2 regions of the Neobacillus sp. B24 genome follow, and region 2 is predicted to be linked to the other one. Evidence: riboswitches for the same ligand, from Rfam matches in the RefSeq annotation. Region 2 holds a riboswitch; the other holds the start of a gene.
What was found. Region 2 has a riboswitch for cobalamin ahead of ACZ43M_RS11450 (prenyltransferase/squalene oxidase repeat-containing protein). Riboswitches for the same ligand answer to the same signal wherever they lie in the genome.
Positions count from the first base shown of each region.

Region 1: it holds a riboswitch for cobalamin, as region 2 does, so the genes downstream of both, ACZ43M_RS16910 (ribonucleoside-diphosphate reductase subunit alpha) here and ACZ43M_RS11450 (prenyltransferase/squalene oxidase repeat-containing protein) in region 2, are expected to answer to the same signal.

Region 1 is NZ_AP035777.1:3,446,134-3,450,698, forward strand. Features, by position in the region: gene ACZ43M_RS16905 (ribonucleotide-diphosphate reductase subunit beta) at 1-706, opposite strand, end outside; gene ACZ43M_RS16910 (ribonucleoside-diphosphate reductase subunit alpha) at 721-2,985, opposite strand; cobalamin riboswitch at 3,148-3,345, opposite strand; gene ACZ43M_RS16915 (LLM class flavin-dependent oxidoreductase) at 3,461-4,462, opposite strand.
Region 2 is NZ_AP035777.1:2,312,425-2,316,989, reverse strand. Features, by position in the region: gene ACZ43M_RS11460 (ECF transporter S component) at 1-364, opposite strand, end outside; gene ACZ43M_RS11455 (DUF4430 domain-containing protein) at 361-1,023, opposite strand; gene ACZ43M_RS11450 (prenyltransferase/squalene oxidase repeat-containing protein) at 1,028-2,323, opposite strand; cobalamin riboswitch at 2,459-2,647, opposite strand; gene ribH (6,7-dimethyl-8-ribityllumazine synthase) at 2,758-3,228, opposite strand; gene ACZ43M_RS11440 (bifunctional 3,4-dihydroxy-2-butanone-4-phosphate synthase/GTP cyclohydrolase II) at 3,249-4,442, opposite strand; gene ribE (riboflavin synthase) at 4,467-4,565, opposite strand, start outside.

The sequences.
Region 1 (4,565 bases), 1.1 Mb from region 2:
CCGTTAACAGGATCCGAATAAACTGAGCCATAAAATAGGCATGCTGCATTTCATCGCGCTGGATGTAGCTGATCATTGTACTCGTCTTTGGCATCTTTTGGAGACGGGCAAGATGATAGAAAAAAGCAAACCCGGCATAAAAATAGATTCCTTCAAGATTTATCGAGTTCACACTCAATTCAAATAAATGCTGTGCTGTCGGCTCCTCACGGAATTTTTCATAGGCTGTTAAAATCAACCGATTTCGTTTTTGGACAATAGGATCGCCTTTGGCCTGATTGAACCGGGCATTTTGCTCACTTAAAGGAACCAGCGAACTTAGAATATAGGAATAGGATTCATTATGCACTGCCTCCTGCTGGGCAATGACCGCAAAGATCGCTTTAAAGCTGGAATCGGTCACATAGTCCATCACCTGTGTCATTGTAGGTGTTTGCAGGCTGTCTAACGATGCCAGCTGGGTATTGATTCGCAAAAACACATCCTTTTCTACAGCTGAAAGCAAGTCCCACTGCTTAATATCATCCTGCATATTAATTTCTTGTGCCTTCCAAAAATTCGAAAGTAAGGTTTGATACAACTCATACATTTGCGGGTAGGCAATGTCATTCCAGTTGAGCAGACCGGATGACTGTCCGTTAATGATCCCGGTTGATTTATTTGGGTACTCCGGGTTCAGCAGTTTTATTTTGTGCAGACGTTTCATCAATTTTCCCCCTATCAGCTATGGCAAGCTTCACATTCGTTTATTTCAGCCTGCGACGTGCTCCGTACATAATATGTCGTCTTTAACCCTTGCTTCCAAGCTTCTATATGAAGGTTGAACAAATCTTTTGCCTTTATATCATGCCGGACATAAAGGTTAAAGCTGATTGACTGATCGATATGACGAGAGCGGGCGGCATTTTGCCTAATGCTCCATAATTGATCTAATTCATGTCTGGCGCGGCGATAGTAATCATACGTCCGATGGTTTAAATCTGGTGCCGTCACCTTCAATTTAAAATTTTTCTTTTCTTCAGCATATTCAATAGAATAAAGCGGATCAATCCCATCGGTAGAACCACCGATTTTTGCAGTCGAGGAATTTGGCGCAACTGCCATTAACCAGCCATTCCGCAAACCATGATTAGCGACCTCCTGCTTAAGCGTAAGCCAGCGTTCGGACTGGTAATTTTTTCGTTCAAAATAAACGCCGGTTTGCCATTCCGAACCACGAAATTGACTGTATTGTCCCTTTTCCTTGGCTAGTTCCATGGAGGATTGGATGGTCAGGTAGGCAATATTTTCATACAGCTCATCCGCATATTGAACGGCTTCGTCTGTCTCCCAATAAATCCCTTTTAAAGCTAATAAATGATGCCAGCCGAAGGTACCAAGACCAATGGCACGGTACTTTTGATTAGTCTGCCGGGCCTGGCCAACGGAAATGCTATTGAAATCAATTACATTATCAAGCATTCTAACCTGAATCCGAATCAATCGTTCTAATACATTAGCCGGGACCGCCGTTGCCAGATTAATAGACGACAAATTGCAAACAACGAATTCCCCAGGCTTCCGGACGATGACAATATTGTCGTCCTGATCCTGGTATTCACTGACAATCGTGGTCGCAGACATATTCTGTGTGATTTCTGTACAGAGGTTGCTGCAATAAATCGAAGTATGGCCTTTGCCTCTTACGTGCTTGTTGGGATTTTGTCTATTCACTTCATCTCTGTAAAACATGTACGGGGTGCCTGTTTCCAATTGCGCCATCATAATGCGGGCCATGATATCCATCGCCCGGTACGTTTTTCGCGGGAGCAGCGGATGGTTAACAGCCTGTTGATATTTTTCCGAAAAATATTTTCGGTCGTCTTCATCATAATAGTCTTCTAGACCGAGCGGTTTGCCCGCTTCGTCCCTCCAGCCCATTATCTGCTTGACTTCGTGCGGACAGAAGGTATGCCACTCCCCAATACTTCTGCCAGTTTCATCGGTCTCTAGTAATTTTTCCATAAACAGATCCGGCACTGCCACACCGGTGAAAATATCGTGTGCCTTGCGTCGCTCATCACCGTTATTCGTCTTTAAATCTAGGAACCCATTCATGATGTCTTTATGAAAAATATCCAAATAAACGGCAATGGCCCCCTGGCGCTGCCCCAATTGATCGACACTTACCGCGGTATCGTTTACCAATTTAATCCATGGCACGACTCCAGAGGAATTTCCCTTGAATCTTTTAATATCTGAACCGAGAGCACGGACTTTGCCATAGTAAATCCCAATCCCGCCGCCATCCTTACTCAACCGGGCAATGTCCCAGTTATTTAAATATATCCCATCCAAAGAGTCATCAACGGTATCAATAAAACAGGACGACAGCTGTCCGAAGCTTTTGCCTGCATTCGCTAACGTCGGAGTCGCAACTGTCATATATAAATGGCTAAGCGCCCAATATGCCTCCTTAACCAGGTCTAACCGTCCTGCCTTGTTTTCATGTTTCATTAACGTCATCGCAATAATCATGAAACGTTCTTGCGGTAGCTCAAATACCTGTTGCTGATGATCTTTTGCCAGGTATCGGTCAGCGAGTAAAAATAACCCTATGTAATTAAACAGATAATCACGTTCCGGATCGATTTCTTTTCCTAATTCGTCAATTTCCTCTTTGTTGTATAGGATTACTAGATCGCTAGAATAGATTCCCTTCACTGTCAACTTTTGAATTAACTTAAAAAAGTCTCCGTATTTGTTTGCCGGGTCGGAACCTCTGTTTTCGGCAGCCTTTTGATACAATTCATTTAAATAAAGTCTGGCCGCAACGAATGTCCAGTCTGGCTTGTCCATCGCAATTTGATTAATAGCATAATATAATGCTGCCTGGCTGGCTTCCGAATCTGTGACATCTAAAGCGCAGATGGAGTTTTGAAGGTCGCTCGTATCTAATTGATACCTTACTGACGCTTTCTTGATGGTTTCCATCACAACATTCATTTCATTCTTAATTTGAGTGCTCATCGCTCTCTTCCCCCTTAAATATAAAAAATCCGCTCATGGGGATGAGCGGATGAAACGATTCGAACAAAAGAGAGCATCAAAAACAGATACTAAGCCTCTTGTCGCCACCGTTTCATCTTCTCAATCCCCGAAGAAGTTGAAACATCTTAAGAAAGACAGGTCTCCTGACTCATGCTTCATCCTACTTTGAACCCTTCCCGTATAAGCGCCTTTAATGCAGCTATCTTATACAGTGGTTTGCTCATTTCGTCAGCATTTACAGTTGCGGGGGCAGTTCCGGATTCTCACCGGATTCCCTATTAAGCCTTGATCGGCATCTTTTCTTAACGCAAACACTATATATAGTTAATTTAATTTAGAATCCAACAATATATTGAATTGGAAACTATGTTAAATATTAGTACAAGCTAGTACATTTTTCAAGAGTTTTTTTAAACTTTATTAAGGCAGATTATCTCCCGTCGACAATTTCCTTCAATATCTCATACGACCGTTTTTGTTTTTCCGGATCAAACATATACGTCACAGCCATGATTTCATCGACATTGTATTTTTCCTGGAAGCTCGTCAGCTGCTGCCGTATACTTTCCTTGCATCCTAACAGCGTCACACTTGTCATCGTGCTGGCCATTTCTTTTTCCATTGCATTCCAAATAAGATCCATATTCTCTACTGGCGGCTGCATTGGCATCCGTGATCCACGGACCACATTCAAGAAAAATTGCTGCATGGTAGTGGACTGAAACTTTGCATCCTCGTCGGTTTCCGCTGCAATCACATTTAAACAAACCATCATGTACGGCTTGTCGAGGTATTGTGAAGGCTGGAACCTGCTCCGGTAAATGGAAATCGCTTCTTCCATATATCGTGGCGCAAAGTGCGAAGCAAATACATAAGGCAGCCCCAAACTTGCTGCTAAATAAGCGGAATCAGTGGAGGATCCCAATATATAAATGGGAACCTCTGTACCGGCGCCAGGATAGGCCCTTACGTAACCTTGTTTTTCTTCCGGTCCAAAATATGTTAACAGCGCTTGGACATCGTCAGGAAAAGTAAATACAGAATCATTCTTGGAACGTCGTAATGCACTTGCTGTGTGCATATCTGTACCCGGAGCACGCCCTAGCCCCAATTCTACACGCCCAGGATAAATCGTCGCCATCGTTCCGAATTGCTCCGCCACCACCAGTGGTGAATGGTTAGGAAGCATGATTCCGCCGGAACCGACTGAAATAGTACTGGTATGCTCCAATGTATGTTTTATTAAAATGGCTGTTGCCGAGCTGACAAGTGTCGGTGTGTTATGATGCTCGGCAATCCAATAGCGTTTATAGCCCATTTTTTCAACAGCTTGCGCTAGGTCAACCATCGCATCTATAGCTTGCTGCGGGCCCTGTCCTTCGCGGATTGGAGCCAGATTTAATACTGATAATGGTATATGAATGTTTGACATCACAATTTTTCCTTTCTAAAAAAAGATACATTACTATAGTACCCTTTGTGATACAAGGAAGGAAACTTTAATGCTCACAGCCGGAAAAAGGTAAGGCCGCCAC
Region 2 (4,565 bases):
CTGTTAAACCAGAGTATACGGATATAATAATCGGAGGAATTTTTTCATAAAATCTCCCGAACGTGCCCGAGATTATGGCAATGCTGCCCCAAGCAATCAATTGCATGACGATAAATGGGCCAAATCCCAGTACCAGGTTTGAACCAAATACAGTTAAAAAGGCAACGATTAAACCAAATCGAACTCCATAAACCAAGGCAGCACATATTATGATTACAGTGGATGGCTGAACATTTGGGATTGCACTCATATAAATCCTGCCTACAATACTTAGGGTGGATAGACAGGCCATCAGGGTCATATTTCTTAAGGTGAAAAGCCTCACTCCCCTTGGCTTTAACATCGAACCGATACTATTCATCATTTATCCTCCCTAAAATCAAGGACATAACTCCACTCAATTGTATCCCCCGGGTTTACATCTTTTACACCTGATGACCGATCCCCTTTCACACCATTTATCCTGTAACTCCAGCCACTATAAGGCCCCTTGTCAAACTCACGCCAATCTCCAACGGCCTTGGTATAGAGCATCGCTCCTGAACCGGTGTTTTCCAGCTTCAATCCTGCTTCGTTACACGCTTGTATTAGCACATCAGCGGCTTTTGTTTGATCGTCTATCGCTATTTTCCTAGGGGCAAGTAAATAACCTTCTGGTGTTTTTACTGACACGGTTACTGTGTCCTCTTTCATTTCTTCCTTTGGTGTTGTTTCAGCAGTAATGTTGTTAGAAGCCTGTTGCGTTTGAGCTGATTTTTGTTGTTCAGTATCATTTGTTATTACTTTAACTGACGAAGTTTCCCCTGTCGTCTTAGCGGTTGCAGCAGCTGCTAAAGCAGTTCCTGCCACATCTTCATTTTTTTGAACAGTAGTCTCGTCTTGTTGAACCTGACTTACCTGTGGCGTGGTGGTGGTTGTCGTAATCGTTTTGCCGGGAGAATAGCCGTATAGGGCATAGCCAATGCCGCCTATAACCATTAACCAAGCCACAATATCACCGAGGATTTTTTGCCAGCCTTTCATGTTGTTACACCCCCAAGAACTTTCTTCTTAATACTAAAGCAATTGCACCAATAAGCGCTGTCGTCCCCCCAACCTTTAGATTATTGGAGTTAAACGTACCGCCATCTTTCTCAACCTTTACCTCGACCTTTGGTTCCCCCGCAACAGCTGGTGCAGCTGCAGGCTGTTGAACGATAATCACTTGCGGCTGCGTTGGTGCATTGCCTGCTGTGCCTGCTGTGCCTGTGTTGTTATTTTTAATGATTTCCCTAATAGTCTCTTTTGTTGACTGAGCAACTGGTAACTTTGAAACGTCTGTACTCGGTGTGACATAAACAGTATTATTGTTGTTAACAATTGGTGAGGATGGAACCGGCGCTTCTGGCAAAGACGGGTCCTCGTTCTCTTGGTAAGGGAAACTAAAAAGATGATCACCCACTTTAAATTTGTCATATGCCACTAAAGCCTGATAAACTTGCTCATTCGAAAAAGAATCTTCTTCAGAGCCCATCGTATATTTATAACCACCATTACTAGTCTCATAGGTGAATAAGTGATTAACCGGATTATTATTGTTTTTCATAAACTCCGCAGATGTTGGGTCTACCCCAATACTTGATAATCCAATCACGATTTGCGCTGTAGAATTAGAGTTTTCATTGCCCCAACTTATAAAACCTGCGTTATCTGTTTCTTCCGCCTTTATATAGGAAACTGCATTATTTATATCCGATTTCACGACAGGATTTGATTTATGTTTCCCTAACGCAGTTAGTACCATTCCAGTAGTATCAGGGTCAGCAGGGTCTGTTGTTACCCCGGCCCAGTTCCAACCGCCGCCCGTTGAATCCATGTTCGTAATCTTGTCAATGAGTTTTGCCTTGGTCCATACTGCATCTTCGGGAATACTGTAATCAGCACTGTCGAAGGCAATTAATGCATATACATACGCAGTTAATGTATTGAGCGTTGTATCGTTGTAAGCTTTTTTAATCAGATCTTGACCTTCGAAATTAGTTGGTTCCAAACCTAATGCACGAACTGCCAAGATTGTTTTGTGAAGATTGGGCCCTGCTAATTCACTGCTATTTACTCTATTTTTTAATACTGTTAAATACGCTGCCTTATTTGACTCTGTCATTTTTCCAGCTTTTAAAAGTGAAATTGCCAGTAAATCAAAGTTAAAATCAAACTCACCAGCTTGGACATGTTGTGCGGTGGAGGAAACTTTCATGGAAACATCCTCGGCCGCTGCTGCATTGAAAGGTATAACGATGGCAAGGGCCAAAGTTAAGACCCAAATAAATGTTGCTTTTTTCATTTTCTTCTCTCCTTTTTTGTTAATAACAAAAATGGCATAAAAAAATCCTCCTATCAATCAAGGAGGAAGTGTTATGTATGGCAAGAAACAAACAATAAAAGTTTCTAGCGTAACACTCCCCTATCCGCGTAGGTTTTTGGTGTTTGAAAACAGGCAGGTTTCCTGGCTCATGGTCATCGCTCCCTATGCCTTCCCATCTTTCGACAGTGACAATTTATAGGTTGCTCCCATTTACAGTGGCGGGACCGCGTTGGCTTCTAACCAACTTCCCTATTAAGCTAAGAGTCTCGTTAAGACTTTAGCACCTGTTTTTTAATGATATTTTTATGCTTCTTTTATTATAGTAAAAAATAGATCGTATTGTATATGTTTTTTATAAATATATTTTGGGGCAGCTATTTGCCAGTCTACCCCGCCATTTCGATTAAATTTGTTTATTGGTCAAAACCCCTGCATAAATTTGCCATCTCAATCGCCGTTGTTGCGGCCTCCCAGCCTTTATTTCCTGCCTTGGTGCCGGCCCGTTCAATTGCCTGTTCAATGGAATCGGTTGTCAAGACACCAAAGGTCACAGGAATCCCACTATTTAGTCCTGCTGCCGAAACTCCCTTAGCAGCTTCATTGCAGACATAATCAAAATGTGGTGTGGCTCCGCGAATGACCGCCCCAAGAGTGATGACTGCATCATACTTTTTGCTATTTGCCATTTTTTGCGCAATGAAGGGTATTTCAAAAGCACCCGGAACCCAGGCAACATCGACATCTGCCTCACTGACGCCATGTCTTTTCAATGCATCCTCAGCACCGCTCAATAACTTGCCTGTAATAAACTCATTAAAACGTCCGACAACAATCCCGACTTTAAGACCTGATCCTACTAAATTTCCTTCAAATATTTGTCCCATGTTACTATTCCTCCAATTTTTTAATAATATAAAAGGTGGCCAAGTTTATCATGCTTTGTCCTTAGGTAGCGTTCATTTTCTGGTTTCATTTCCATCTGCAGCGGCACCCGATCGACAACTTCAAGATCATAACCCTTCAATCCCTTGATTTTGCGAGGGTTATTGGTCAAGAGCATCATCTTTTTAATACCCAAGTCTTTTAGGATTTGTGCGCCAATGCCATATTCACGCAAGTCTGCGCCAAATCCCAGTTTTTCATTTGCTTCAACCGTATCATAGCCTTGCTCCTGCAGCTTGTAGGCACGCAGTTTATTCAAAAGTCCAATACCGCGTCCCTCCTGTCGCATATAGAGGAGGACCCCATTACCGGCCTTTTCAATTTGATTTAAGGCTGCATGCAGCTGTGGACCGCAGTCACAGCGATAAGAACCGAACACATCCCCAGTCAGGCATTCGGAATGGACGCGGACAAGAATTGGCAGCTCCGGATCGATTTCTCCTTTTACCAGGGCGACATGCTCTTTATCATCCACCAGATTCGAATATCCAACCGCTTTAAATTCGCCAAATTCTGTCGGCAGCTTTATTTCTACTTCACGCTTAACTAATTTGTCCTTTTTGTTCCGATATTCAATTAAATCTTTAATCGTTATCATTTTCAGGTTAAGTTTATCGGCAATTTTTCTTAGTTGGGGAACACGTGCCATCGTGCCATCCTCATTCATGATTTCACATATGACTCCCGCTGGTTTCGCCCCGCATAACTTTGCCAGGTCGACTGCCGCTTCAGTATGTCCCGTTCTTCTTAGGACTCCACCTTTTTTCGCAATAAGCGGGAAAATATGCCCCGGTCGTTTAAAATCTACAGCCTTGGCTTCCGGGTCGAGCATGCTCAAAACAGTTCCAGACCGTTCAAAGGCCGATATCCCCGTGGTGGAAAGCTTATGGTCAATACTTACCGTAAAGGCAGTTCCATGAGGATCAGTGTTTTTTGACACCATCGGAAATAAATCGAGTTTTTGCGCCAGCTCTTCCTCAACTGGAACACATAAAAGTCCTCGCCCATGAGTTACCATCAAGTTAATGACTTCTGGGGTGGCCTTTTCCGCCAGAGATACAAAATCCCCTTCATTTTCTCTGTCCTCATCATCACATACAATGATGACTTTTCCTTGTTTTAACTCATCCAGTGCGTCCACAATGGAATCAAACATGCCTCATCACTCCTTCTCTCGAGTTCAAAAACCATTTTCTTCTAAAAACTTGGCGGTAATTCCGGATTTAGATTGTAGCTGGTTCTTAGTTTGATTTTTTAAAAAATGACCGACATATTTGCC